DNA from 3 places in the Embleya sp. AB8 genome. Region 2 is predicted to be linked to each of the others. Evidence: riboswitches for the same ligand, from Rfam matches in the RefSeq annotation. Region 2 holds a riboswitch; each other region holds the start of a gene.
The links. Region 2 has a riboswitch for cobalamin ahead of ABIA38_RS00020 (energy-coupling factor ABC transporter permease). Riboswitches for the same ligand answer to the same signal wherever they lie in the genome.

Region 1 (10,732 bases), on a different contig from region 2:
GCTCGTGACGTCCCAGCCTGTGCGCAAGCCCCGCATTCCGAACGTTTTGGCCAACCGCTACGCCTCCCCGGCACTGGCCACGCTGTGGTCCCCCGAGCACAAGGTGGTGCTCGAGCGCCGCCTGTGGCTCGCGGTCCTGCGCGCCCAGGCCGACCTGGGCATCGAGGTGCCCGAGGGCGCGGTCGCCGACTACGAGCGGGTGATCGACCGGGTCGACCTGGCCTCGATCGCCGAGCGCGAGCGGGTCACCCGGCACGACGTCAAGGCCCGGATCGAGGAGTTCAACGCGCTCGCCGGCCACGAGCACGTGCACAAGGGCATGACCTCGCGCGACCTGACCGAGAACGTCGAGCAGTTGCAGATCCGGTCCTCGCTCGAACTGGTCCGGGACCGCGTGGTGGCGCTCCTGGTGCGGCTGGCCGAACTGTCCGCGCAGTACGCCGAGCTGGTCATGGCGGGCCGCTCGCACAACGTCGCCGCGCAGGCCACCACCCTCGGCAAGCGCTTCGCCTCGGCGACCGACGAACTGCTCGTCGCCTACCACCGGCTCGAGGACCTGATCGCCCGCTACCCGCTGCGCGGGATCAAGGGCCCGGTGGGCACCGCGCAGGACATGCTCGACCTGCTCGGCGGCGACGAGGACAAGCTGGCCGAGCTGGAGGGACGGGTCGCCGCGCACCTGGGCTTCGAGCACACGTTCGTCTCGGTCGGCCAGGTCTACCCGCGCTCGCTCGACTACGACGCGGTCACCGCGCTGGTGCAGCTGGCCGCCGCGCCGTCCTCGTTGGCCAAGACGATCCGGCTGATGGCCGGCCACGAGCTGGTCACCGAGGGTTTCAAGGCCGGCCAGGTCGGTTCGTCCGCGATGCCGCACAAGATGAACACACGCTCGTGCGAGCGGGTCAACGGCTTCACGGTGATCCTGCGCGGCTACGCGTCGATGGTCGGCGAGTTGGCGGGCGACCAGTGGAACGAGGGCGACGTGTCCTGCTCGGTGGTGCGCCGGGTCGCACTGCCGGACGCGTTCTTCGCGTTCGACGGGCTGATCGAGACGTTCCTGACCGTGCTCGAGGAGTTCGGCGCGTTCCCGGCCGTGGTGGCCCGCGAGTTGGACCGCTACCTGCCGTTCCTGGCCACCACCAAGGTGCTGATGGCGGCGGTGCGCGGCGGTGTGGGTCGAGAGACCGCGCACGAGGTGATCAAGGAGCACGCGGTGGCCTCGGCGCTGGCCCTGCGCGAGGGCATCGAGCGCAACGAACTGCTGGACCGACTGGCCGCCGACGACCGGCTGCCGCTGGACCGGGCCGCGCTGGACGCGCTGCTCGCGGACCGGCTGTCGTTCACGGGTGCCGCCGCGGCGCAGGTGGCCGAGGTGATCCGGCGGGTGGAGACGGTGGCGGAGCAGCACCCGGAGGCGGCGAAGTACCGCCCGGGGGCCATCCTTTAGTCGCTTTTCGGCCGACGTGTGGTCGGCGGCTCCGACGGGCCGGGCGGTGGGGGAGGACCCCGCCGCCCGGCCCGTCGGCGTGCGGCGACGGATCGTCGTCCGACGGTTCGATGTATTGACCAACCTTTGACCGAATAGATGGTGCCTACAACCTTGTGAGTCGATGTTTCCGGAGCGTAACGTCACGCTCACGGCTCGGCCGCCCTCCCTGCGCGGCCGGGGAGAGGGGCACCGACATGTGTGGCATCACCGGTTGGGTTTCCTACCAGGACGATCTGAATCGACCCGAGCAGCGCGCGATCCTGGACCGGATGAGCGAGGTCAACGTGTGCCGCGGCCCGGACGACGGCGGCACCTGGACCGCCTCGCACGTGGCGTTCGGGCACCGCCGACTCGCGGTGATCGACATCGAGGGCGGCGCACAGCCCATGGTGATCACCGCCGACGGCCGGCCGTTGCTCGTGCTCACCTACAGCGGCGAGGTCTACAACTACCGCGAACTGCGCGCCGAACTGGGCCGACTCGGCCACCACTTCCGCACCGCGAGCGACACCGAGGTGGTCCTGCACGCCTATCTGGAGTGGGGCGGCGCGTTCGTCGACCGGCTCAACGGGATGTACGCGTTCGGCCTGTGGGACGCGCGCACCGAGGAGTTACTCCTGGTCCGGGACCGGATGGGGATAAAGCCGCTGTACTGGTACGCCACCTCGGACGGCGTCCTGTTCGGCTCCGAACCCAAGTCGATCCTGGCCCACCCCGACGTACGGGCCACCGTCGCCGCCGACGGGCTCACCGAGATCCTGGCCTTCGTCAAGACACCCGGACACGCGATCTTCGGCGGGATGCGTGAACTGCCGCCCGGTCACGTGCTGCGCGTCTCGCGCACGGGCAGCCGGGAGATCCGCTACTGGTCGCTGCCCGCGCGCGAGCACACCGACGACCGCGACACCACGGTGGCGCACGTGCGCGAACTGCTCGACGACATCGTGGCCCGGCAACTGGTCTCCGACGTGCCGCTGTGCACGCTGCTCTCCGGCGGCCTGGACTCCAGCGCGCTGACCGCGCTGGCCGCCGACCGGACCCGGGCCGACGGGCTGGGCACGGTGCGGTCATTCGCCGTGGACTTCACCGGCTACACCGAGAACTTCGCGCCGAACGCGATGCGCGGCACACCGGACGCGCCGTACGTCCACATGCTGGCCGAACGCTCGCGCACCGAACACACCGACATCGTGCTCGACGCCGCGGCCCTGCTCGACCCCGGACCAAGGCAGACCGCGCTCGGCGCGCGTGATCTGCCGCTGGGCATCGGCGACGGGGACACCTCGCTCTACCTGCTCTTCCGGGCGATTCGCGAACGCAGTACGGTCGCGCTGTCCGGCGAGTCGGCGGACGAGGTGTTCGGCGGCTACCGGTGGTTTCACGACCGGGAATCGGTCTACGCCGACACCTTTCCGTGGCTCGCCTCGATGACTCGGCTGGGCGGCTTCGGCGGCACCGACGTCACCCCGCGCGAGGGCCTGTTCGACCCCGCGCTGCTGGCCCGGATCGAACTGGACGCGCGCGTGCGCGACCACTACCACGACGCGCTTCTCGAGGTTCCGCACCCGGACGGGGTCACCGATCCGCACGAGCGTCGGATGCGCGAGATCTGCTACCTGCACCTGACCCGCTTCGTCCAGATGCTCCTGGACCGCAAGGACCGGATGAGCATGGCGGTCGGCCTGGAGGTGCGGGTGCCGTTCTGCGACCATCGGCTGGTCGAGTACGTGTTCAACACCCCCTGGTCGCTGAAGAACTTCGACGGCTACGAGAAGAGCCTGCTCCGGGCCGCCACCCGCGATGTGCTGCCGGCCGAGATAGCCGAGCGCCGCAAGAGCCCGTACCCGTCGATCCAGGACCCGGCGTATACGAACGCCCTGCGCCGCGAACTCGACGCCCTCCTGGCCGACCGGGACGCACCGGTCCGTCCCCTCCTCGACCCGGACGCGGCCCGCAAGGCGGTACACGGAACGGGCGACGAGGCCCGGGCGGCAATCGAGGTGGTGCTGAGCACGGACGCGTGGTTGCGCCGGTACGGGGTGCGGGTCGAGGTGTGAGTGACTCACCCGTACGGCCCGGGTCGGCATGAGCCGCGTGCTCGGCGGCCATGGTTTCGGCAGTCGTCCCGGGTGAGGAGTCGTGGCGTGGCGTCGTTGTTGTTTTATGACGTGGCCGTGGTGTCGAGCCGGGTCGCGGCGGAGGCCGGGCGGACGGCGAAGGCCGAACTGGTGGCCGGGTGTCTGCGGCGGGCGGATCCGGCGGAGGCCGGCGTGGTGGTGGCCTACCTCGCCGGGGCGCTGACTCAGCGGCAGATCGGGGTCGGACCGGCCGCGTTGCGGGCGTTGCCGGAGCCGGCGACCGAGCCGGGGTTGACCGTGCTGGAGGTGGACGCCGCGCTGGCGGCGATCGGGGCGACCACCGGCGCCGGGTCGCAGGCCGCGCGGCGGGAGCTGCTGGCGGCGTTGTTCGCCCGGGCGACGGCGGTGGAGCAGCGGTTCCTGGTCGGGCTGCTGGTCGGTGAGGTACGGCAGGGCGCGTTGGACGGGGTGATGGCGGACGCGATCGCGCGCGCCGCCGAGGTGCCGGTGCCGGCGGTACGGCGGGCGTTGATGTTGCGCGGGGCCGCCGGGCCGGTGGCCGCCGCGGCGTTGTCCGGCGGCGCGGGCGCGCTGGCCGGGTTCGGCCTGGAGGTCGGGCACGCGGTGCGGCCGATGTTGGCCGCGGCGGCGCCCGATGTGCCCGCCGCGCTGGCCAAGTTGCGGGCCAAGGACGTGCACGCCCTCGTCGCGCTGGAATGGAAGATCGACGGGATCCGGGTGCAACTGCACCGGGACGGCGACCGGATCGCCGTCTTCACCCGCAGTCTGGACGACATCACCGCGCGGGTGCCCGAACTGGTCGAGACGGTACGGGCATTGCCGGTGCGCAGCGTGGTGCTGGACGGCGAGGCGATCGCCCTGCGTCCGGACGGTCGGCCGCACCCGTTCCAGCTCACCGCGTCCCGGACCGGCACCCACGACGCGGCCCGGCTGCGGGCCGAGACACCGCTGACGGTGTACCTGTTCGACGCGCTGCACGTGGCCGGCGCGGACCTGATCGACCGGCCGGGGGCCGAGCGCTGGGCCGCGCTGGCGGCGCTCGCGCCGGCGGAGCTGCTGGTGCCTCGGCTGGTCACGGACGACGACGCGGCGGCGGACGCGTTCTTCGCCGACGCGGTCGCGCGTGGGCACGAGGGGGTGGTGGCGAAGTCGTTGGACTCCCCGTATACGGCCGGTCGGCGTGGCGCCGGGTGGGTCAAGGTCAAGCCTCGGCACACCCTCGACCTGGTGGTGCTGGCCGCCGAGTGGGGGCACGGGCGCCGGCGCGGGACGTTGAGCAATTTGCACCTGGGGGCGCGGGATCCGGGTGGGGACGGGTTCGTGATGCTCGGCAAGACGTTCAAGGGGCTCACCGACGAGCTGCTCGCGTGGCAGACCGAGCGGCTTCAGGAATTGGCGGTGCGGCGGGACGACTGGACAGTGTGGGTGCGGCCGGAGCTGGTGGTGGAGATCGCCTTCGACGGGTTGCAGACCAGTACGCGCTATCCGGGCGGGCTGGCGCTGCGATTCGCGCGGGTGGTGCGGTATCGCGAGGACAAGACGGCGGCGGAGGCCGACGACATGGATACGGTCAGAGAAGTTGCCGAACGCAACTAACATCTTCTATAGTTGTGGTAGGCAACGAAAACCCGCGCGGATCGCGACGCGGGGCGCAGTGCCGAACGCGATCCGGAAGCGATCCGGAGCGTGATCCGTAATGTGCTGCGGAAAGTGCTGCGGAAAGTGCTGCGGGATGAAGTCGGAAGAAAAGAGGCCGGCCATGGCCACCCGGGAAGCCTGCCGACAACTGTTGACCGAGTTCGAGGGCATCGTCGGCGTCTACCGCAGCCTCGCCAAGGCGGTTCCGGTCGGCAGCCTGCCGCCGGGTTCGTCGGTGCTGTTCGCGCTGAGCCGCAGTACGGAACCGCTGCGCGCCGGGCGCCTCGCCGAACTCCTCGACCTGGACATGTCCGTGGTCAGCCGACACCTCGCGCACCTCGTCGAACACGGCTGGGTGGAGCGCCGGCCGCATCCGAGCGACGGCCGCGCGGTGCTGCTCGGGATCACCCCACAGGGCCGCGCGGTGGTCGAGCGGGCCACCGACGCGTGCCTGGCGGTGTTCGCGGAGCGCCTCGTGGACTGGTCGGACGACGACGCCGAGCGGCTGTCCGAACTCCTGGGCCGGCTCAAGGCCGGCTTCGGACACCGACCGCTACCGGTGCCGGCGGTCGTGTCACACTGACCCGCATGCCGAAGTCCGCCGCGGAGCTGCGTGCGCATCTGGAGACGTTCTACGACGGGGTGGCACGCCGGTCCACCCGCACGGAGTCGATCGGCGCACTGACGTTGTTCGTCCGGGAGGGCCTCGGTTGGCCCTATTACGCCCGACCCACGCTCGGCGGCACCGTCGAGCCCACCGTCGCGGATGTCCGTGCGGTGCGGGCGCGGCAGAGAGAGTTGCAAGTGCCCGAGACGTTCGAATGGGTCCACGAGACCACGCCCGCAATGCGCGCGGCGGCCATCGAGGCCGAGTTGCAGGTCCACGAACACCCGCTGATGGTCCTCGATCCGACCGAGCAGCCGGCCGAACGCCCGGATCTGCCGGACCTGGTGACGGTGCGTCAGATTCGCGCGGACGCCACCGACCTGGCCATCGTGCACAGCGTCGCGGCGGTCGGCTTCGCCAACCCGGGCACCGCGTCGGGCTCCGACGGGCCGAGCGAACGGGACACCGCGGCGCTGGGGCAGGACCCGGAGCTGCTGTCCTACCTCAACGAGCGGCTGCGCAGCGGCGCGACGGTGATGTTCGCCGCGTACAGCCCGGCGGGACCGCTGTGCGTCGGGAGTTACCAACAGCTGTACGACACCACCGAGATCGTCGGCGTGGCCACCCTCCCGGCGGCCCGGCGCGGCGGCCTCGCGGCGGCGGTGACGTGGGAATTGGCCCGGCACGCGCTGGCGAGCGGGAGCGAGACGGTGTTCCTGTCCGCGGGGGACGAGCACGTGGCGCGCGTGTACGACCGGCTCGGCTTCCGGTCGGTGGGGACGGCGCTGATCGCCGAGGCACCGTGAGCGGCGGGGCGGGGCCGGCGAAGCCGATCGTGCTGCCGATTCCGGCGGGGCGCAATCCGACGGCGGCGGAGTTGGCGGCGGCGCACGGGGTGAGCATCCCGGACGTGCTCGCGCCGAATCTGCGGGTGTTGTTCTGCGGGATCAATCCGGGGCTGTGGTCCGGCGCGACCGGGCGACACTTCGCGCGGCCGGGCAATCGGTTCTGGCCCGCGCTGTACGCCGCCGGCTTCACGCCGCGCCTGTTCCGACCCGACGAACAGGACGAGTTGACCGCCCTCGGGCTCGGCATCACCAACGTGGTGGCCCGGACCACGGCCCGGGCGGACGAGTTGACCAGGGACGAATACCGGGCGGGCGGCGCGGCGCTCACCGCGCGGGTGCGCGAGTACCGCCCGGCCTGGCTGGCGGTGCTCGGCATCGGCGCGTACCGAACCGGCTTCGGCCGCCCCAAGGCCGTGGTCGGCCGCCAACCGGAAACCATCGACGACACCCGAATCTGGGTCCTCCCCAACCCGAGCGGCCTCAACGCCCACTGGACCGCCACCACCCTCGCCGAAGCCTTCACCACCCTACGCACGACAGCCTTCGCACGACCTCGCGACGCGGGGCCGACCGAACAACCGGCCGACCCAGACGCCGGCTGACGCGGCGAGAGCAGCCGGCCACGGCGCCCCCACGCCAACCACGCGCCCCGACCCGCCGCGCATCCGGCCCACGGCACAACACCCACCGCGCCGCCATCTCTTCCCCGGCCCCGCCGTCGGGCCGCTGTGCTGCCCCGCAGGCCGCCCGACCCCGCGTCGCTGCCCGCCCCTACCCACCGCCCCCGCCCCCGTCCATCGACCGAGTGGCTTCACTCGGTTGGTGGTTACTTCGTGACCTCTCGGGCGGTTGGGTCGGCGTGAAGATTTTGCGCGCGCCGTTCGGGCCGTGGCCCACGGAGACGTTCGAGACTCCCGTCTACGAGGCGCTGGTCGCCGAGTGGCGCGACTCGGGGCGGGAGGTGCCCCGGGCGGTGAATCGGCCGCAGGGTGGTCCGGCCGGACCCGCCCGGCCGGCCAAAGCCGGGCCCCGGGGCGGCCGGCCGTGACCGGGCCCGGAACAACGGGCCTGGCCGAGACCGCGACACGACACAACACCTGGGGGTGCAACGACCACGCCGCCACTACATATATGCTCTCCGACGCAGCTGGTTCGCCCATCCGAAAGTTCGATGGAGGGGCGACGCAAGAGGGAATCCGGTGCGAAGCCGGAACTGCCCCCGCAGCGGTGAGCGGGAACGAACGTCGTCATGGAGCGCCGAACGCCGAGAGGCGATCGGGAAGCGACGACCACTAGGAACTCCGCGGACCACCGAGCACGCCGTGCCCGGCGGTGCCCCGGCATGCCCGCGAGTCCGAATACCTGCCGGCTGCCCGCGCCTTCGGGCGTGGGGTCACCTGTACGTACGAGCTCGCGAGGAGAGAGCACGTGACCGTTGTGGACAGCGTGGGCGCGACCCGGATGCGGATCGACGAAAGCCCCGAGGACCGACTGGCGACCCTGGTACGCACCCAGGCGCGCGATTTGCCGGAGGTCGATCCGGATCGGGTCGTCCGCCGGGTCGTCGCGGGCCTGAACGAGGGCGCGGACGACGGCGCCGCCGCGGACCTGGCGGTGCGTACCGCCGCCGAGCTGATCGCCGAGGAGCCCGCCTACTCGCGCCTCGCCGCCCGCCTGCTGGCCGGCCGGATCGCCGCCGAGGCCGCCGAAGCCGGCGTCACCTCGTTCAGCGCCGGCATCGCGCTCGGCCGCCGTGAGGGCATCATCGGCGCGCAGACCGCGGCGTTCGTCGCCGCGCACGCCGCCGAGCTGGACGCCGCCGTGGACACCGAAGGCGACCGCCGGTTCGAGTACTTCGGCCTGCGTACCGTCTACGACCGCTACCTGCTGCGGCACCCGGTCTCGCGCAGCGTGGTGGAGACCCCGCAACACTTCCTGCTGCGGGTGGCGTGCGGCCTGGCCCAGGAGCCCGGCGAGGCGATCGGCTTCTACCGGCTGATGTCCTCGCTCGCCTACCTGCCCAGCTCGCCGACGTTGTTCAACTCCGGCACGGTGCACACCCAGATGTCCTCGTGCTACCTGCTGGATTCGCCCAAGGACGAGCTGGAGTCGATCTACGACATGTACGGGCGGATCGCCCGACTGTCCAAGTTCGCCGGCGGCATCGGCGTGGCCTGGTCCCGGGTGCGCTCGCGCGGCTCGCTGATCCGCGGCACCAACGGGCACTCCAACGGCATCGTGCCGTGGCTCAAGACGCTCGACTCGTCCGTGGCCGCGGTCAACCAGGGCGGCCGGCGCAAGGGCGCGGCCTGCGTCTACCTGGAGACCTGGCACCCCGACATCCTGGAATTCCTCGAACTGCGCGAGAACACCGGCGAGGACGCCCGCCGGGCGCACAACCTCAACCTGGCCAACTGGGTGCCGGACCTGTTCATGCGCCGGGTCGAGGAGGACGGCGTCTGGTCGCTGTTCGACCCGAACGAGCTGCCCGAACTGCCCGACCTGTGGGGCGCCGAGTTCGACAGGGTCTACGAAGCCGCCGAGCGGGACGGCCGGTTCGTCCGGCAACTGCCCGCGCGCGACCTCTACGCCCGGATGATGCGCACCCTCGCGCAGACCGGCAACGGCTGGATGACCTTCAAGGACGCCGCCAACCGCACCTGCAACCAGGCCGCCGAACCGGGCAACGTGGTGCACCTGTCCAACCTGTGCACCGAGATCCTGGAGGTCACCAGCGACGGCGAGACCGCCGTGTGCAACCTCGGCTCGGTCAACCTCGGCGCGCATGTAATCGCCGGCGAGGGGATGGACTGGGACAAGCTGCGCGCGACGGTGCGCACCGCCGTGGTCTTCCTGGACCGGGTGATCGACATCAACTACTACCCGACCGACCAAGCCGCCGCGTCCAACCCGCGCTGGCGCCCGGTGGGCCTGGGGCTGATGGGCCTGCAGGACGTGTTCTTCACGCTCGGCCTGCCGTTCGACTCCGCCGAGGCGCGCGAGTTGTCCACGCTGATCTCCGAGGAGATCTACCTCACCGCGCTCGAGACCTCCTCCGCGCTGGCCGAGGCGCACGGCCCGCACCCGGCCTACGCCGAGACGCACGCCGCGCGCGGGCGGCTCCAGCCCGACCTGTGGGAGGGCGTGTACCCGACGCAGACCAAGCGCTGGGACGCGCTGCGCTCGCGCGTCGCCGAGCACGGGCTGCGCAACTCGCTGCTCGTCGCGATCGCGCCGACCGCCACGATCGCCTCGATCGCGGGCGCGTACGAGTGCATCGAGCCGCAGGTGTCCAACCTGTTCAAGCGCGAGACGCTGTCGGGCGAGTTCCTGCAGATCAACGCCTACCTGGTGCGCGAGCTCAAGGCTCGCGGCCTGTGGACCCCCGAGGTTCGCGACCGGATCAAGCGGGCCGAGGGCTCGGTCCAGGGCATCGCCGAACTCCCGGAGGACGTACGGGAGTTGTACCGCACGGCGTGGGAGCTGCCGCAGCGCGCGCTGATCGACCTGGCCGCCCAGCGGTCCCCGTACATCGACCAGTCGCAGTCGCTGAACCTGTTCATGGCCGACCCGACCATCGGCAAGTTGTCCTCGATGTACCGCTACGCGTGGTCGACCGGCCTGAAGACCACGTACTACCTGCGCTCGCGCCCCGCGACGCGCATCCAGCAGGCGACGGTGCCGGCGCAGGCGTCGGCCGCGCCGGTGGAGGAGATCTCGGACCTCGAGGTCATCGCCTGCTCGCTGGAGAACCCCGAAGCCTGTGAGGCGTGCACGTGAGCCTGCTCGATCCCGGAATGAACCTCACGCTGCGCCCCATGCAGTACCCGGACTTCTACGAGAAGTACCGCGCGGCGATCCGCAACACCTGGACGGTCGAAGAGGTCGACCTGCACAGCGACCTGGCCGACCTGGACAAGCTCAGCCCGGCGGAACGGCACCTCGTACAGCGCCTGGTCGCGTTCTTCGCGACCGGTGACACGATCGTGGCGAACAACCTGGTGCTGAATCTCTACCGGCACATCAACTCGCCCGAGGGCCGGTTGTATCT
Region 2 (7,440 bases):
GAGGTCGGCCAAGGCCGCGAGTTCGGCGGGCGTCCGAGGCAATCCCGCCGGCGCCAGCCCATGCGCGGCCAACACCGCGAACGCGGCATGCGCCCAGGTCGGCCGCAAACTCGCCGCAGCCAGCAACGCCGTGTCGGCGAGCAACTCCTCGACCGGCCCGGTGCGCAACCGCCCACCCGCGAGCACCGCCGCGTCGTCGGCCCACCGCAACGCCAGGTCCACGTCGTGCGTGGCCATCACCACGGTCGTGCCCGCCGCCCGCAACGCGGCCAGCGTGTCCAGCAACGCCTCCTGCCCTGCCGGATCCAACCCCGCCGTCGGCTCGTCCAGCACCAGCACCTCGGGCCGCATCGCGATCGCCCCCGCGATCGCCACCCGCTTGCGCTGCCCGAAGGACAACAGGTGTACCGGCCGCTCGGCCAACCCCGAGATGCCCAGCGCGGCCAACGCCTCGGCCACCCGCGACCGAACCTCCGCCGCCGCGAGCCCCAGGTTGAGCGGCCCGAACGAGACGTCCTGGGCCACCGACGCGGAGAACAACTGATCGTCGGGATCCTGCACGACCAACTGCACGGCCCGCCGCAGCTCGGCAAGTCCCTTCCGATCATGCCGAATCGGCACACCGTGCAGTTCGACCCGCCCCGCAGCCGGCACCAGGCCACCCGTCAACAGCCGCAACAGCGTGGTCTTCCCACTGCCGTTCGGCCCGAGCAGGGCCAACGCGCGCCCGGCCGGAATCGCCAGGGACAGGTCGCTCAACACGACCGGCCCGTCCTCGTAGGCGTAGCCGATCTCTCGTACCCGCAACGGAATCACTGCACCACCGGTCCCAGCAGAAGGGTGGCGACGACGACCGCCGCCACGACGAACAGGGCGGACCCGACGAACACGCGCGAGATCCGTACCTCGTCCACCAGCACCCGCAGCCGCCCGTCGTAGCCGCGCCCGGCCAGCCCCGCCTCCAACCGCTGGGCCCGGGCGAACGCGTGCACGAACACCGCCGAGCCGAGCCCGGCCACCGAGCGCCAGCGGGCCCGCCGGGTCCGGTGCCCGAGCCGACCGGCCTGGGCCTGGTTGATCCGGATGGTGGTGTCGTACAGCAGGAACAACATCCGGTACATCACCGCCGCCACGTCCACCACCGCCGCCGGCACTCCCACCCGGGTCAGCCTGGGCAATACGTCCGACAGCGGCGTGGTGAACGCGAACAACAACATCGCCAACCCGGCCGCCCCCGAGCGGGCCAGCAACTCGCCCGCGTGGCGCGGCCCGTGCTCGGCCCAGCCGACCCCGTCCGCGCGGATCGAGACCAGCAGGGTGAGCGCCCCGGTCGCGGCGAACCCGAGCGGCGCGCGGGCCGCCCGCCACAACCGCCGTACCGGCACCTTGGCGAAGCCGAACGCGACGATCAGCACGGTCGCGGCGACCAGCACCGCGCCCGGCCACGGCGGCAACGCCACCGCGCAGCCGAGCAGCCCGAAGGAGAGCACGGCCTTCTCGGCCGGATGGCGGCGCCGCCACGAACTCGCGTGCGCCGCCGCGTCGATCGGCAACACCGGCTCAGTGCCCCGAAGCCGATACCGGGCTCTCCGTCGCCGAGGCCGGAGCCGGGCGCGGGGCCGGGCTCACATCCGCCGGACCACTCTCCGCCTCGTCCGCAGTGTCGCTCGCCTCGGGCGCGAGTCGCCGACGGGTGCGCTTGACGCCGAACATGTACCCGACCACCCCCGCGCCGAGCGCGGCCTGCAACGCGAACAGGCCGGACTCGATCTCCCCGGACGGCGGTTCGTACAGCGGGCTGAACCACGGCTGGTAGCCCGGATCGTTCTCGGTGATCGCGGTCTCCGCCTGGGTGTCGGCGCCCGCGAACGGCTTGTCCTTGTGATCACCCATCCCGAACACCACGGGCAGCGCCGCGAGCAGCACCACGGCCAGCACGATCAGCAGATTGATCTTCGTCGAGCGCTTCATGCGGTCTTCTCCCCCTCACGAGCGACCGACGCGTCCTGCGCGACCGAGGCGTCCTGCGCGACCGGCGCGCTCGGCGCGCTCGGCGCGACCGGTGTGTTCCGCAGCACCCCGAGCCGGATCAGGTCCCCCCGGCTGGACTGCCGCAACAACCGCACCACCAGTACGGTCAGCAGCCCCTCGCTGATCGCCAGCGGGATCTGGGTGAGCGAGAAGATGCCGCCGAACTTGGCCAGCGCGCCCGGGAATCCGCTGTCCGGGTCGGGGAAGGCGAGGGCGAGTTGCACGCTGGTGACGCAGTACGTGCTCAGGTCCGCGACGAACGCCCCCATGAACACCGCGACATCCAGCGGCATGGTCCCGCCGCGTCGATCGAGCAGCGAGCGGGTGAGCCGATATGCGCCATAGCCCGCCCACGGCCCGACGATCGCCATGGAGAACACGTTCGCGCCCAGCGTGGTCAGCCCGCCGTGGGCCAGCAACAGGGCCTGGAACAGCAGGGTGATCGTGCCGAGTACGGCCATGATCGGCGGCCGGAACAGGATCGCGCCCAGTCCGGTGCCGGTGGGATGCGAGCAACTCCCGGTGACGGACGGGATCTTCAGTGCGGACAGTACGAACGAGAAGGCGCCGGAGGCGCCGAGCAGCAGGGTGTTCTCGGGTCGATTGCGTACCTCGCGAGTGAGCGCGCGGGCACCGTGGACGACGAACGGGGCAGCCGCGACGCCCCAGGCGGCGGCGTGTTCCCAGGGCAGATAGCCCTCGGCGATATGCATGAGGAAGGGTCCCTCTCCAACACCTCGTGGACGGACGATCGCCGTGGCCGGTCTCCTGGCTGACGGGTCGTACGTTCACGTCTCCGCCTTCCCGGGGCCGCGCGAGCGGTCCCAGTGGCTTCCCCGAGGCGACGAATCAACGTTCCCGAGGGGATGGAGGAGAACTTCCCGATCACAGTGGCGAGGGCCGCGCCGGCATCGAACCGGCTTCCCGAACACCACGGCGAGCCGACCCTAGTGGTCGGATGGACATGGCGACAAGGTGGCAATTGCAAACCGTGCGCAAGCCCACAATCGGTGCGGAGCGGTCGAGCAATAGCCGCATTCGGCCCATCAGTCCAGCCCGGGACCGCGCCCGCGGACCACAAGGGTGCGGGCGACCCGGTCGCCGATCCGCCGGCGCCGCTCGTCGGTGAGCACCGCGACCAGCCCGACCGCGCCGAGCGCGAACGTGTCGACCGGCAGCAGCAGCCAGCGGATGCCCAGTTGCCGCCGCCCGGCCCGGCCGCCGGAGACGTCGACCACCCGGATCCCGAACGCCTGCATGCCCCACGTCCGCCCGTCGTGCTCGGCGGGGCGCAACACCCAGTACCAGAACAGGATCCCCAGCGCGACCGCGACGACCCCCGCGGTGATCGCCGCGGTCAGCGGGCCGCTGCGGATCGAACCGTCGGGGTGTGTGGGCAGCAGGACGAACAGGAACATCGCCGTCCCGGGCAGCAGCGCCGACGCGAGGACGTCGAGTACGAACTGGCCGAGCCGCCGGCCGAGCACGGACGTGGCGACCGGGCGCTCGACCGCGGGCAGCCAGACCCGGGCACCGGTGCCGATGGGACGTGCCGTGCGCGCGTATCGCTGCGGAAGGCTCCGTTCGTACATGCCCTTGTACTTTCCGCAACCGGGCGGGTTGACTCCCGACGGGTCGGATATCGCCGAGATTGCCCCCGGTCGGCGGACAAGAACGGACGCGGGGGCCGGGCCGGCGATCGGCAACCATCGGGTTCGAGCGAAATCGATCCCGGGTGACCGACCGAGAACGAGCTGCCGGCGACCGACGCGGTCAGGGCCGCGCGGATCCGACCATCCCGACCATCTCGATCATCCCGATGATCCGGACCATCCGGATCGTTCTGACCGCTCGGACCGTTCGGACGGCTCAGACCGCTCAGATCGTCATCGGCCCGTCCGCCCCGAACAATTCCGGCTCGGACCGGCTGATCACGTCGTAGAGCGGCTGGTAGTTGATCCACGCCACCGTGTCGTTGCCGAGTTGCTCCCGGGTCAGCCGTGCGTTCTCCGCCGAGATCGGCCTGAGTTCGCCGGCCGCCTGGGCGAGCAACTGCACCTGGCACGAGCGCTCCATCGTGATGAACCACCAGGCCGCCGCGTCGACCGATTGTCCGACGGTGAGCAGACCGTGGTTGCGCAGGATCAGTGCCTTGCGCGGGCCGAGGGTCTCGGCGATCCGCCGGCCCTCCTCGGCGTCCAGGACGACGCCGGCGTAGTCGTCGAAGAGTTCGTGGTCCTCGTAGAAGGGACACACGTCCTGGGTTATCGGTTCGAGCCGGATGCCGAGCGCGGATATCGCGCGCCCGTGCGTGGAGTGGCTGTGCGCCGCCGCGACCACGTCGGGCCGGGCCGCGTGGATCTGCGAGTGGATCGCGAACGCGGCCTGGTTGACGTGGAATCGGCCCTCGACGACCTGCCCCTCGTGGTTGACCAGGATCAGGTCGTCCACGGTGATGTGCTTGAACGACATCCCGAACGGGTTGACCCAGAAGTGATCCGTCAACTCCGGGTCGCGCGCGGTGATGTGTCCGGCCACGCCCTCCTCGAAGCCGAACCGGCCGAACAGCCGCAGCGCCGCGGTCAGTCGCTCCTTGCGGTGCCGGCGCTCCCGCTCGACCGTCTCGAAGGTGGGCGGCAGCGCGAAGCTCAGGTCCGAGGGCGACACCGGCCGGGGCGGCTCGATGCGCGGGGTCGCGTCCTGGGCCTGCGGCGTGGCGGTGTCGGACATGTACATCTCCTCGGACTCGGGTCGCGCGGGACTCGGCCCGACGCTACCCGCGAGTCACATCCGAGGACAGCCCCGCGCGGGGGTCCGTTCGCGAGCGGCCGCGGATTCTAGCGCCGGATCGCCGCCGGGACCGGATTTCCGGAAACAATTCGAATATTGCCCGCGATCGCCTTCCGGCTGCTTCTACGCTTCCGTGCAGCGAGTCCGGGACGTCGAGTACGAAGCAGTCGAACTCGAATTTCCGGACGCGCGAAATCATGAAGCGCGAAGTGCGGGGCGCACGGCGCGAGCCACGGCGCACGCGGCACTTTACCGGTGCGCGCGGCGCCTTATCGAGGCACACCGAGGGGAAGGGGCGCGTGACGTGAGCGGCGGGGGCGGATATTCGGCGGAGGTCGTGAGCATCGGCGCGCGAGGTCCCTCGACGGCGCCCGCGTACGGCCGCGGCGACCCGGCGGGCTCGCGGGCCAAGTCGGACCCGGGCCGCCGCAACGCCCCCGCGCGGAGCCCGGCATCGCGGGGCCCGATGGCCAGGAGTTGGGCGGAGATGGCACCACCCCCGCGCCGGTCCAGGCCGTCCCGGCGCAGTTCGGGCGACCCGCCGACCGGGTCCGACACCGAGCGGACCCCTGCGATCGAGGCGGATGTCATCGAAGCGAATCAGGCCGACCCCAACACCCCGGTCGACAGTGCGCCGATCGAGCCGGCCCCGGTCGGCGCGCCGCCCCCGGGCGTCGTGGCGCCCGAGGAGGAGCCGGTCGGCGTCCACCGGAAAGCCGCACCGCCGATCGCCCCGGAGGCAATCATGGCCAATATGGAAACGGCCCTCAAGGAAGCAATGACGATCGAGGGCGCCGTGGGGGTGGCCCTGGTCGACTACACCAGCGGAATGGCCCTCGGAATTCTCGGCGGCAGCAAGGAACTCGACCTCAATGTGGCCGCCGCCGGAAACACCGACGTGATGCGCGCGAAGATGCGCACGATGGAGATGTTGCACGCGGGCGATCAGATCGAGGACATCCTGATCACCCTCGGCAAGCAATACCATCTGCTCCGCCCGCTGACCGGTCGGGCCGGCAAGGGACTGTTCCTGTATGTCGTGCTGGTCAAGGACCGCGCCAATCTGGCCCTGGCCCGGCACAGCCTGAAACGTATCGAGGAGGAGATCGAGGTCTGAGTCGCGCTCCGACGACGGGCCTCGGCACGGCGTCGGAGCGCGCGGGCCCGTCCTCGATACCCCCGGCGTCCACCGTCACCCCCATGCGGTGGGCGCCATCGGGGTGTCCGGGGACACGTACGGCGGCCCTGGTCTCCCTGCGCCGTCTCGGATATGACGGTACGTCAGATGTATCGACGCGCCGCCGTACCGATGGGCGCCGCTGGATCGACGCGCGGCCGTACCGACGCGCCGCGATACGGCGACGCCGAGGTACCGTCGCACCCCGAGCCCTCCGAGGAGCCGCATGTTGTCGGGCGAGAAGATCCTGATCACCGGGCCCGCGGGCCAGATCGCCTACCCGCTGACCGAATACCTGGCCCGGGACAACGAGGTGTGGGGCATCGCCCGCTTCTCGAATCCCGAGGACCGCAAGCGGGTGGACGCGCTCGGGGTGACCACGCGCGTCGTCGACCTCGGTGCGGGCAGCTTCGACGACCTGCCGCAGGACTTCACCCACGTGCTGCACCTGGCCACCTTCCAGGGACCGGGGCTCGACTACGACGAGGCACTGCGGGTCAACGCCGAGGGGACCGGGCTGCTGCTCCAGCACTGCCGGCGGGCCAAGGCGGCCCTGGTGATGTCCACCGCGTCGGTGCTCAAGCCGCACCCGGACCCGAGGTACGTCTTCCGCGAGACCGACCCGCTCGGCGACGCCAACGTCGCGCACGCGCCCACCTATTCGGTGTCCAAGACCGCCGAGGAGGCGGTGTCGCGCTACTGCGCGCGTGCGTTCGACCTGCCCGTGGTGATCGCCCGGATGAACGCCTCCTACGGCCCGAACGGCGGCCTGCCGACGATGCACCTGGACGCCGTACTGGCCGGTCGGCCGATCGTCACCCGCTGGGATCCGTGCCTGTACAGCCCGATCCACCAGGACGACATCAACAGCCAGACGGCGGCCCTGCTCGACGCGGCGTCCACCCCCGCGACGGTGGTCAACTGGGGCGGCGACGAGCCGGTGAGCGTGCAGGAGTGGGCGGCATACCTGGCCGAGCTGAGCGGCCGGCCCGCCGAGGTGGTGGTCCGCGAGCAGCCGGGCACGCTGCGCGGTCAGGTACAGGACACCACCAAGCGGGCGGCCCTGACCGGGCCGTGCGCGGTCGGCTGGCGGGCGGGGCTGGCCGGGGTATACGCCGCCCGGCGCGGCGATTCGGCCTGACCGGGCCGGGCGGCCCAGGGGCGTCGTGGCGCTCGGCGGGGGATCGAGGACGCGCCCTCGCCCCACGCTCGATAGCGTCGAGTCTTCAGGTCTTACTCGCGCCGTCTCGGAGCGCTCCACTTCGGCGGATCACGTCGCTGCGAGCGGCACCACGCAGGAGGGACAACGATCATGGGCATCCTCGATACCCCCATCGGCACGCTGGAGGGGGAGCGTACGACCCTGGGCGGGGTGACCGCAGGCCGGGTCGCGCTCGTCGTCAACGTCGCGTCCAAGTGCGGCCTGACCCCCCAGTACACCG
Region 3 (10,732 bases), on a different contig from region 2:
GGCGGAGGAGTTCACCGGGCCGGGGCTGCGCGAGTTCCTGTGGTCCGGCGGCGACGTGACGTGCACCGGGTGGGCGCAGCCGGCGTTGTTCGTCCTGCAGGTCACCCTCGGCCGGTTGTTCGCCCGGTGGGGCCTCCGGCCGCGCTGGTGGATCGGCCACTCGGTCGGCGAGTTCGCGGCGGCACATCTGGCCGGCGCGCTCGCGTTGCGCGACGCGGTAGCCCTGGTGGCCGCCCGAGGTGCGTTGATGCGGTCCCTGCCCGGCGGCGGCGTGATGATCGCGGTACAGGCGGGCGAGGCGGAGATCACCCACTCGCTCACCGACGCGGTCGAGCTGGCGGCGGTGAACAGCCCCGGTTGGGTCGTCCTCGCCGGCGCCCACGGGCCCGTCACGGAGGCCGCGGCCCACTGGCATCGACAGGGCCGGCGGGTGCGCCGGCTCGAGGTGGCGCACGCGTTCCACTCGCACCTGGTGGAGCCGGTGCTCGCCGAGTTCGCCGACCTGGCCGCGGGCGCCCCGTGGCTGAGCCCCGCGACGACGCTGGTGTCGAGCGTGACCGGGCGGCCGGTGACCCGGGCGGAGTTGTCGTCACCGCAGTACTGGGTTCGGCACACCCGGACCACCGTGCGGTTCGCCGACGCCGTCGGGTGGACGGCGGGCCGGGGCGCGGGCGGCTACCTGGAACTGGGCGCGAGCGGCGTGCTGACGCCGATGGTGCGGGAGTGCGTCCGGCCGGGGGTCGTCGGTGTGCCCGCCCTTCGTGCCCACCGGTTCGAGCCGGACTCCCTCGTCGCGGCCACGGCGGAGCTGCACGCGCACGGGCACGCGGTCGACTGGGCGGCGTTCTTCGCCCGGCACGACCCCTCCGTGGTCGACCTGCCGACATACCCGTTCCAGCGCCGACGTTTCTGGCTCGACGCACCGGACCGCGCCCGAGCGGTGGCGGTGGACACCGTCGTCGATCCGGTGGTCGCGACGGTCGAACACGCCGGGTCCCCGGCGGACTTCACCCGGCGGATCACCGCGCTTCCCCGCGCCGAACTCGGCCGTGCGCTGGTGGAAGAGGTGTGCGCGCACGCCGCCGCCGTGCTCGGTCACGACACCCTCCTGGAGGTGGCGCCGGAGCGGGCGTTCCTCGACCTAGGCGTCGACTCGCTGGGCGCCGTGCAGTTGCGCGACCTGCTGTCCGCCGCCACCGGGATCACCCTGCCCGCCACCGTGGTCTACGACCACAGCACCCCGGAAGATCTCGCCCGCTACCTCGGCACCCGGATCGGCGGTGCCGGCGAGTCCCCCGAATCACCCGAATCACCCGACGAACACACCTGAACGAGTAACCCCAGTGGTCCGACCGAGGCCGACATCGGGCACCGGGCAGAGTTCCCGTCGCCATCCTCCGGAGGTTTCCTTGAGCACCAAGACAATGCTCCCCGACCACTCACTCACCGACCTCGAGATCAAGGCGCGTGACCACCTGCTGCTGCACTACACGCCCTACACGCGCGAGCCGGTGCCGGTGATCGTCCGGGGTGAGGGGCCCTACGTGTGGGACGAACGCGGACGTCGTTACCTGGACGGGGTGTCCGGTGCCTACAGCGTGCACATCGGCCACGGTCGCGCCGAACTCGGCGAGGCGGCAGCCAAACAGGCCGCCGAACTCGCGTACTTCCCGCTGCTCGGCCACGCCCACCCCACCGCCATCGAACTCGGCGCCCGCCTGGCGGCGGCCGCACCGGGCGACCTCAACCGCGTCTTCTTCACCACCGGCGGCAGCGAGGCGACCGAGACCGCGCTCAAGTTGGCCAAGCAGTACTTCGTGATGACCGGCAGGCCCAACAAGTACAAGGTGATCGGCCGCGCTGGTTCGTACCACGGCAGCACCCACGCCGCGATGGCGATCGGCGGCGTACCCATCGTGCAGCAACTCTTCGAGCCGTTGGTGGCCGGCGCCCGCGCGGTGCCCAACACCAACGGCTACCGCTCCCCGCTGGCCGCCGAGGAACTCGGGACCTGGGCGGCGGAGCAGATCGCCCTGACGATCGAACTGGAAGGACCGGATTCGGTCGCCGCGGTGTTCGTGGAACCGGTGCAGACCCACGGCGGCGCGCTCGTGCCGCCTCCCGGATACCTCAGGCGGCTACGGGAGATCTGCGACGCCCACGACGTCCTGCTCATCGCCGACGAGGTGGTCAGCGCCTTCGGCAGGCTGGGCCACATGTTCGGCGGCGACCGGTTCGGCTGCGAACCCGATGTCATCCTGCTGGCGAAGGGCCTCACCAGCGGGTACGCCCCCCTGGGCGCGGTGGTCCTGTCCGACCGCATCGCCGAGCCCTTCCAACAGGAGGGCATCATGTTCGTGCACGGCTACACCTTCGGCGGCCACCCGCTCTCCACGGCCGTGGCCCTGGCCAACCTGGATGTGCTGGAGCGGGAAGGGCTGTTCGACCACGTCCTGGCGAACGAGGGCGCGTTCCGCGCCACCCTGGAGAAGCTCTACGAACTGCCGATCGTCGGCGACATCCGCGGCACCGGCTACCTCTACGGCATCGAACTGGTCAAGGACCGGGCCACGAAGGAAACCTTCGACGGAGAGGAGTGCCAACGACTCCTGGCAGGCCATCTTTCCCGCGACCTCTACGCCGCCGGCCTGCACTGCCGAGTCGGCGACCGCGAAGCCCCCGTCATCGTGCTGGCCCCGCCGCTGATCTGTACACAGCAACACTTCGACGAAATGGAACACATCCTGCGCGCCGCCCTGACCGACACGTGGAACCGTCTCTGACGGTGGCGCGCCGACACGTGTCCGGGCAGTACGCCGCTCGGTGTACTGCCCGGACCCCGTCTCCCCGGGCCGAACGCGACGCCGCGCCAACGGATTCCGGGCCCACGCCCCACCGCCGATGAGGGCCCCGGCGCGGGTGTCCCCGGGGCGACGAGAGGCAACGCGCCGTGCGTCGGGTCAGTTGTTGCGAAAGGCGGTGGGGACACCGGCGACCGTGCGGCCGAACAGTACCTCGCCCGCGATCGAGTGCCCGGGCGTGGCGGCGACGATCTCGGCGTAGGGGTGGTGGGGGAAGGTCGGTGCCGGGGTGGGGGATCGTTCCGGCGCGAGGTGCGGGTGGTCCCGGCGGACCAGGTCGGCGGCGGCGAAGCGTTCCAGTAGGTCGGGCCGGTCCACCGAGATCGGGGTGGGGTCCGGCCGGTCGGCCGGCTGTGCCAGCCACTGCCTGATCGGGTCCGTCGGCGGTATCGGGTCCGGGTCGAAGAAGGCATCCATGGCGTCCGGCCGGGTGGCGCTCACCCGGTGGGCGGTCACCGTGACATGGGCGCCGGTGGAGAGGCCGACGATCAGGTGTACGGGGACACCCTCTTCGTAGTACCGGGCTCCGAATTCGGAGACGGCCCAAGGCCTGCCCGCCGCGGAGACGATCCGGAAGGCACCGTAGCGGGAGCCGACTTCCGCCCGGTCGTGCAGGTGCAGCAGCAGGTCGACGAGGGCCGCCCGGTGCTGTGGCAGGTCGGCGCGGGAGCATTCGATCAAGGTGTCCTCCGGGCTGGTGGGCGTGGACACCAGTGTGGGCGGCCGACGATGATCGGGTCCAACACGCTTCGCTCATCGGAGATGAGGCTTCCTCATGGCCGTCAACCTCGCGCAACTCCGGGCCTTGGTCGCGGTCCTGGACACCGGCGGATTCGGCACGGCCGCGACGACGCTGGGGATCAGTCAGTCCGCGGTCTCGCACGCCGTGGCCGCCCTGGAACGGGCGCTGGGCGCACCCGTCGTGGATCGCGGCGCTCCGGGCGCGCGGCCGACGCCGCTGGGCGAACTGGTCCTGCCGCACGCGCGACGCGCCGTTGCGGCGGCCGACGCCGTGGTCACCCTCGCCGCCCGTGAGCGGGCCGGCGCGGTGGGCACCGTCCTGCTGGCCGCAACCCCCACGGCCTGCCGGGGACTTGTCCCGGGACTGATCCGCCGGTGGGGTCGGGCGCACTCCGGGATCCGGGTGCGCGTCTTCGAAGGCGAGGACGCCGAGGTGGCCGGCTGGTTGGCGGACGGCACCGCCGACCTCGCCGTACTGGTCGACGCCGACCCGGTACCCGAGGGCGCGGTGCCACTGCTGCGCGACGAATTCCGCGCGGCGCTGCCGGCCGACCACCCGCTGGCCCAGGAGGATTCGATCACCCTGTCCGACCTGGACGACGATCGTTTCCTGCTCTCCGACGGCGGTTGTGAGCCCTACCTGCGTGAACTGCACCGGCTCGGCGGCACCCCGTACGTTCCGCCGCCACGCATACGTGGGTTCGCCACCCTGCTGGCCATGGTCGGCGACGGCCTCGGCGTGTCCGTCGTCCCGGACCTGGCCCGGCACATGCTGCCGCCCGGCGTCGTCCTGGTGCCCCTGAAGCCATCGGTCCACCGCCGCCTGACCCTGTCGGGCCCGCCGTCCCGCCCGTGGCCCCCGACGGTCCGAGCCCTACTCGACAGCACCACCCCGGCCGGCCGGTGAAGCCGGGTCGACGTATCCGAAGGTGTTGATCCCGCCGATGAGGCACTACGAGCGGTTTGGTAGCTTGGCGCCGCCGTGGTGTACGGGAAGCCGGTCCAAGCCGGCGCGGCCCTCGCCACTGTAGCCGCGGAGTCCCGCGGCCCTCGCTGACGGCTCCCGGAGCGGTCAGGGCCACTGGGTGGATCGGAAACGAGCCAACCGGGAAGGCCGGCCGCGGAGCGTCGATGCGGAAGCCAGGAGACCGGCCACGGCGCGACATGTTCCACGAGGGTTGGAGAACACGTGACTCGCGCTCCCCTGCGCCCGTTTCGATCCGAACGTTCCATACGTCCCGCGCGCGCCCCGCGCTCGACGCGCGCCGGCCTCGCCGCCGCGGCGCTCCTGCTCGTCGGTGCGCTCGGTGCGTGTACGGGTGCGCCTGCGGCCGACCAGCCCGCCGCGGCGGCCGGGAGCAGTCACCCGGCGCCGGTGAGCGTGAGCAGGTGTGGTGTCACCACGACCGTCGCGGCACCGCCGAGCCGGCTGGTCACCCTCAACCAGGGCGCCACCGAAGTGGCCCTGGCTCTCGACCTGCAGACCCGAATGGCCGGAACGGCGTACCTCGACGACGCGGTCCCGGCGAAATGGAAGGCGGCCTACGACACCGTCCCGGTGCTTTCCGAGAAGTACCCGACCAAGGAGAAACTCCTCGCGGCGCGCCCGGACTTCCTCTACGCCTCCTACTCCAGCGCGTTCACCGACAAGGTGGCGGGCACGCGGGACGAGCTGGGTTCCCAGGGCATCACCACCTACCTGTCGCCGCTGGCTTGCGCCGACAACAAGCAGGTGGCGCCGGTGTCCTTCCAGGCGGTGTGGGACGAACTGGGCGACGTCGCCGAGGTGTTCGGTGTCGCACCGCGCGCTGCCGCCATCCGGGACGCGCAGCAGCAGCAACTTGCCGAACTCGCGGCCAAGTCGGCGGGCAAGGGCCTGAACGTGTTCTGGTACGACTCGGGCACGAAGACCCCGTACGTCGGCGCCGGCCACGGCGGACCCCAGCTCGTGCTCGACGCCGTCGGTGCCCACAACGTCTTCGGCACGCTGCCCGGTGACTGGCAGAACGCGAGTTGGGAGCAGGTGGTCGCGGCGGACCCGGACGTCATCGTGCTCGCGGACGCCGGTTGGGACACCGCGCAGTCCAAGATCGATTACCTCGAACACGACCCGGTGCTGAGCAAGCTCAGCGCCGTCCGGCACCGTGCGTTCGTGGTCGTGCCGTTCTCCGAATCGACCCCCGGCGTGCTGCTCGCCGACGGTGCCGTCCGGGTTTCGGCCGGCCTGAGCAGCCTGGCCCCACGTTCATGACCGTGCCGGATCGTCCCGCCGCACGGCTCGCAAGCGCGAGTCGTGCGGCGGTGGCCCTGGCCGTTGCCGCGCTCCTGCTGTTGCTCACCGTGCTGCTCGGCCTCGCCGTGGGATCGGTCCACGAGCCGCCGCAGGTCGTGGCCGAAGTGGTGCTGCGCCGGCTCGGTCTCGGTGGCTCCGACGTCACACCGCTGGACGACCGGATCATCTGGCAGCTGCGGCTGCCGCGAGTCCTGGGGGCCGCCGCGACCGGCGCGGGACTCGCGGTGTGCGGCGCGGTGTTGCAGACCCTGACCGGGAACGACCTGGCCGATCCCTACCTGCTCGGGATCTCCAACGGCGCCGCCGTCGGCGCGGTCACCGTGATCGTCCTCGGTGTCGGAGTCTCCGGCACCGCGGTGATCGGCGCGCTCCCGGCTGCCGCCTTCGTCGGCGCACTGCTGGCCGTCCTCGTCGTGCTGGCCCTCGCCGGGGCGCACAGCCGGACCCTGCCGGCCTCGCGGACCGTGCTGGCCGGCATCGCGGTGGGGCAGTTGTGCGGAGCGTACACCTCGTTCGTCGTGCTCGTCCTCGGCGACCGCAACGCCGCCCGCGGCGTCATGGAGTGGACGCTGGGTTCGGTGGCCGGGGTGCGGTGGAACACGGCCGTCTTCCTGGCCGCGGTGGCCGTCGTCGGCACGGTGGTCATGGTCGCGGCCGCCCGGGACCTGGACGCGTTCGCGTTCGGCGAGACCGCGGCCCGTTCCGTCGGCGTCCACGTCGAACGTACCCGCTGGGCCCTGATCGCCGCCGCCGCGTTGGTGACCGCATGCCTGGTCGCCAACACCGGCGTCATCGGCTTCGTGGGTCTGGTCGTGCCGCACGTCGTCCGCCTGGTGTGCGGCCCGCGCCATGCCCTCCTGCTGCCCATGTCCGCACTTGTGGGTGCGTCCCTGCTGGTGGGCAGCGACATCGTGGCGCGCTCGGTGCTCCCGGACCAGGAGATTCCCGTCGGCATCGTCACCGCCGGACTCGGCGCGCCGTTCTTCGCATGGCTGTTGTGGCGCCAGGCAGCCGGCAGGCGGGCGACGGGGAGTCGGCCGTGATCGTGGTGAACCCGATGGGGCTCGATGCCGAAAACGTCGGCGTGCGCGTCGACGGCGCCACCTTGCTGACGGACGTGACGCTCGGCTTCGCCCCCGGCAGGACGACGGGCCTGCTCGGGCCCAACGGTGCCGGCAAGACGACGCTGCTGCGGGCCCTGGCCGGACTGCGCCGGCCGCAGACGGGCCGTGTCCTGCTCGACGGCGGCGACCTGTACGCCCTCCCGGCCCGCCGACGTGCGCGACAGGTGGCCTTCATGGAACAACAGGCCGACACCGCGCTGCCACTGACGGCCCGCCAGGTCATCGACCTGGGGCGCACGCCACACCGCGGCCGATGGCCCGTGCTGCCGGGCCCCGCGACCGCCCACGAGCATTCCGTGCTCGCCGAGGCCGCCGCCGCCACCGATGTCGGCGCGCTGCTCGACAGGACCTGGTCGTCCCTCTCCGGCGGCGAGCGCCAGCGAGTCCAACTCGCCCGCGCCTTGGCACAGGAACCCGGGGTGCTCCTGCTGGACGAGCCCACCAACCACCTCGACCTGCGCTACCAGCTCGGCTTCCTGGAAACCGTGCGCGGGCTCGGTATCACCACCGTCGCGGCCCTGCACGACCTCGAACTCGCCGCCGCCTACTGCGACGACGTCGCCGTGCTGCTCGACGGCCGCCTGTTGGCCCATGGGTCCGTCTCCGAGGTGCTCACCTCCACAACGATCGCGCGCGCCTACGGCGTCGACGCGACCGTGGAGCGGCACCCCCTGCATCCCCGACCGCACATCCGATGGAACGGCTTGCTTTCCGAGGGGTTCGAGTCATGCGCCAGGTCATGCGACAAGTCATGAGCCAAGACCGTGCGGGAACCCCCGCAGGGCCCGTTTCGGGCCGGGCGACGGTCCTGGTCGGCATGTCCGTCACGGAGGCCAATCGCCGGGCCGAACTGCTCACGGCCGCCGTCCCGTTGGACGCCACGACGGCGTTCCTACAGCAGGGCGAGCCGTCCCTGTCGGCCGAGCTGACCAGGCTGGCCGACGCGGGCACGGAGACCGTGGTCCTGATCGGGGTCCGCCTCGGAGCATCCGGTCCGGGCCACTCCTGGCTGCGGCGAATCGCGGCGTACTGGTGGCGGGAGCGCGCCGGCCATCGCCCCGAACTGCTCGTCGCCGCCCGGCTCGCCGACTCCGCGGATGCCGTGGCCGCGGCTGCGGCATCGGTCAAACCGATCACCGGCGAGGAACCCGGTCTCACCTCTCCGGCCTGGGACGAGGTCACCAACCACCGGCACCAGGTCCTGGTATGCCGCGGACCGCGCTGTACGGCCAAGGGCGCGGACGACAACCTGCGCTCGCTGGTGCGGCAGCTCGCGGAGCACGGGCTCGGCGACGACGACGTCCTCGTGGTCCAGACGGGGTGCCAATTCCCCTGCAACCAGGCCCCGTTGGTCAGCGTACAGCCCGACGACGTCTGGTACGGGCAGGTGGACCCGGCGACGATCACCACGATCGTGGCCGACCACCTCATCGACGGCCGGCCGATCGCAACGCATCGCCTCCCACGGCACAGGAAGGAGCCGCGAACCCGGGCGGAAGACTGAATTCGTCCCGCTCGACGAGCGGTGCTACGGCAGCGGCCTACGACACAACCCGAGCATGCCTGTCGATCAGCCGACCGCACCGGGAAACTCCGAGATCACCGACAGAGTCCTCGCGGCATGAACGTGTCCCTTCGACCACCCCGACTGCCGGACGGCACGCGGGCCTACGGGCGTGACCGCCCGGCCTACGTCGTGCGAGCCGTCCGCGAGTGCGGGGACGTGTGGCGACTGCGACCCGACGTGTACGTCGCGGCTTCCGCCCGGCCGTGCGAAACGGTGCTCCAACGCACCACCTACGAATACGCCACGTTCCCGGGAACCTTCCCGCCCTCCGAGGCGCCACCACCGGGGGCCCCGCCGCCCGAGGCGGAGCACACACACGGGCACGCCGCCCGGATGCGCGGCCGCAAACCCCGCGCCGTGGCCGCGCGACCGGCCACCGGCTGCGCGAGGGAGCCATCGTCGACAGCCTGACCGGGCTGATGGCCGCCATCAGCGAGACACCCACGCGCGCCGTCGGCTGGATCCTCCTGACCCTCGCCCGTCACCCCGACGTCGCGGACCGCGTCGCCGCCGAAGCCGGCGCCCTGCTCACCGACCCCTCCTACGCCAGGCCGTCGTCGACCATTCGGACCCGCCCACCACCCTGCGCGACCAACTCGCGGACGACCCCGACATGTTCGTCCGCAACGCCGGCGCGGCCCGCCCGGATCGGATCGTCCCGCGGCAGCGTGGCCGGGCAGGCCCATGCCGTCCGCCGGTGCGGATGTCAGCCGATCGCCTTCCGACGCCGACGAGGGGCGACGATCACTTCGTCTTCCTCTTCTTCTCTTTCTTCTCTATGACGCCCCCGAGGATGACTTCGTAGATCGCATCGGCGTGGGCCTGGGTGGTCTGATCCAGTGCGCCCTTGTCCACGAATTTGGGCACCTCGACGGTGATGGTGGTCGCGGCCTGCCGGGCGGACGTGGCTACCGGGGCGTACATGCCCAGCGAGTTGCCCTCGCCATGCTCGCTCGAGGCGTAGTGGACGTTCCCGGGGGAGCCGACGTCTTCACGGGAGCCGGCATTCTTGGACGAACCCGCGTTTTTGGCGGAGCCCCGAACGAACGTATTCCCGGCGAACGCTTCATTGCGTAGGGCCGCAGGTACATACTCGGCGGCCCTGACGGCCAGTTGGCGGGTGAGCTCGTCATCGGCAGCGCCTGCTTGGTTCCTGGCCTTCCGGGTGACTGGGTCGATCCCACCCTTCGGGTCCACGAAGACGCCAGGCGCGTCACCTTCCACTTTCACCCGCTCGTGCGCGTGCACGCTGACGATGCGATCCGGCTTGAAACGCTCCATGAGGCTGATCAGGGCGCGCGTCTCGGGCAACATTCGCGCACTGCTGGTATTGAACTTTCCGAAGTCGGCCGGGGGCCGTGCTGCCCGGCCGGAGATCGACTTGCCGTTCGCGTCGATCGGAAGGGTGGTCAGCTCCGCGTTCCCGCCGGCCCCAGCGCCCGCGCCTCCTGGTAACTCAGGCCGGGGAGGGGAAAGTTCCGGTTCGGCTCGACCGGTCCGCCTCCGGGTCGCGCAGGTCCCCCCGGCACCAGGCGGGCTCCGTACGGGGGGTGCGTCCCGTACTCGTGATGCGTGGCGACGATGAGTTCGGGCACGAGGATCGTGGTAGCCGTGTGCCGCCTCCCCACCGCCGAGTCGTCGGTCAATCGCTTCTGCAACAGCTCGACGACGTGCCGTCCTTCAGGCTCGTTTCCGTGTACGCCACCGAGGATCAGGACCCGAAGATCGGGGTTGGTCCCCGGGAACAGGTATGCCGGAATGGGCTCGATCCGACGCGCCCCGGGGTCCGGATCCGGATCCCGCACACCACCCGGGATGGCGCCCGGTTTGGCCTGCCACGCGCCGGCGCCGGGCGTGGTGCCGCCCGCCTTGGCGGGGTGGGTACCGATCTTGCCGGGCGTGGCGGGGGCGGTGTGCGGCGCGCCGGCGTCGGGCTTCCTGCCGGGCGCCCGGGCGGGCCGCGGCGCGGCGGGCTGCCGGCCGGAGTGGGTGGGTGCCTTGCCCGGCGCGGCGGGCGCGGCGCGACGCTGGGCGGATCGACCGCGCAGCGCGTCGAGTACGGTCTCGGACCGATCGGCGTGGCGCGCGCCGCCGACGGGCGCCCGGCCTCCGGCCGCGTCCGCCGGCCCGGCCGTACCACCCGCCG

Region 1: another riboswitch for cobalamin. It lies ahead of ABIA38_RS21770 (ribonucleoside-diphosphate reductase subunit alpha); the one in region 2 lies ahead of ABIA38_RS00020 (energy-coupling factor ABC transporter permease).
Region 3: another riboswitch for cobalamin. It lies ahead of ABIA38_RS16125 (ABC transporter substrate-binding protein); the one in region 2 lies ahead of ABIA38_RS00020 (energy-coupling factor ABC transporter permease).

Annotation. Positions count from the first base shown of each region.
Region 1 covers NZ_JBMHHY010000014.1:68,375-79,106, forward strand. Annotated here, with positions in the region: gene purB (adenylosuccinate lyase) at 5-1,447, shown strand; gene asnB (asparagine synthase (glutamine-hydrolyzing)) at 1,684-3,546, shown strand; gene ABIA38_RS21745 (ATP-dependent DNA ligase) at 3,643-5,184, shown strand; gene ABIA38_RS21750 (MarR family winged helix-turn-helix transcriptional regulator) at 5,348-5,809, shown strand; gene ABIA38_RS21755 (GNAT family N-acetyltransferase) at 5,815-6,639, shown strand; gene mug (G/U mismatch-specific DNA glycosylase) at 6,678-7,283, shown strand; gene ABIA38_RS21765 (hypothetical protein) at 7,541-7,729, shown strand; cobalamin riboswitch at 7,813-8,065, shown strand; gene ABIA38_RS21770 (ribonucleoside-diphosphate reductase subunit alpha) at 8,143-10,461, shown strand; gene ABIA38_RS21775 (ribonucleotide-diphosphate reductase subunit beta) at 10,479-10,732, shown strand, end outside.
Region 2 covers NZ_JBMHHY010000001.1:118-7,557, forward strand. Annotated here, with positions in the region: gene ABIA38_RS00005 (energy-coupling factor ABC transporter ATP-binding protein) at 1-816, opposite strand, end outside; gene cbiQ (cobalt ECF transporter T component CbiQ) at 813-1,556, opposite strand; gene ABIA38_RS00015 (energy-coupling factor ABC transporter substrate-binding protein) at 1,561-1,971, opposite strand; gene ABIA38_RS00020 (energy-coupling factor ABC transporter permease) at 1,968-2,744, opposite strand; cobalamin riboswitch at 2,773-2,982, opposite strand; gene ABIA38_RS00025 (RDD family protein) at 3,078-3,623, opposite strand; gene ABIA38_RS00030 (class II aldolase/adducin family protein) at 3,910-4,761, opposite strand; gene ABIA38_RS00035 (hypothetical protein) at 5,567-5,938, shown strand; gene ABIA38_RS00040 (NAD-dependent epimerase/dehydratase family protein) at 6,225-7,139, shown strand; gene ABIA38_RS00045 (glutathione peroxidase) at 7,311-7,440, shown strand, end outside.
Region 3 covers NZ_JBMHHY010000010.1:112,218-122,949, forward strand. Annotated here, with positions in the region: partial or broken gene ABIA38_RS16105 (acyltransferase domain-containing protein) at 1-1,330, shown strand, start outside; gene ABIA38_RS16110 (aspartate aminotransferase family protein) at 1,425-2,783, shown strand; gene ABIA38_RS16115 (hypothetical protein) at 2,961-3,542, opposite strand; gene ABIA38_RS16120 (LysR family transcriptional regulator) at 3,637-4,509, shown strand; cobalamin riboswitch at 4,569-4,773, shown strand; gene ABIA38_RS16125 (ABC transporter substrate-binding protein) at 4,792-5,853, shown strand; gene ABIA38_RS16130 (FecCD family ABC transporter permease) at 5,850-6,938, shown strand; gene ABIA38_RS16135 (ABC transporter ATP-binding protein) at 6,935-7,774, shown strand; gene ABIA38_RS16140 ((2Fe-2S) ferredoxin domain-containing protein) at 7,837-8,523, shown strand; gene ABIA38_RS16145 (hypothetical protein) at 8,641-8,997, shown strand; gene ABIA38_RS16150 (hypothetical protein) at 9,331-9,900, opposite strand; gene ABIA38_RS16155 (hypothetical protein) at 9,996-10,732, opposite strand, start outside.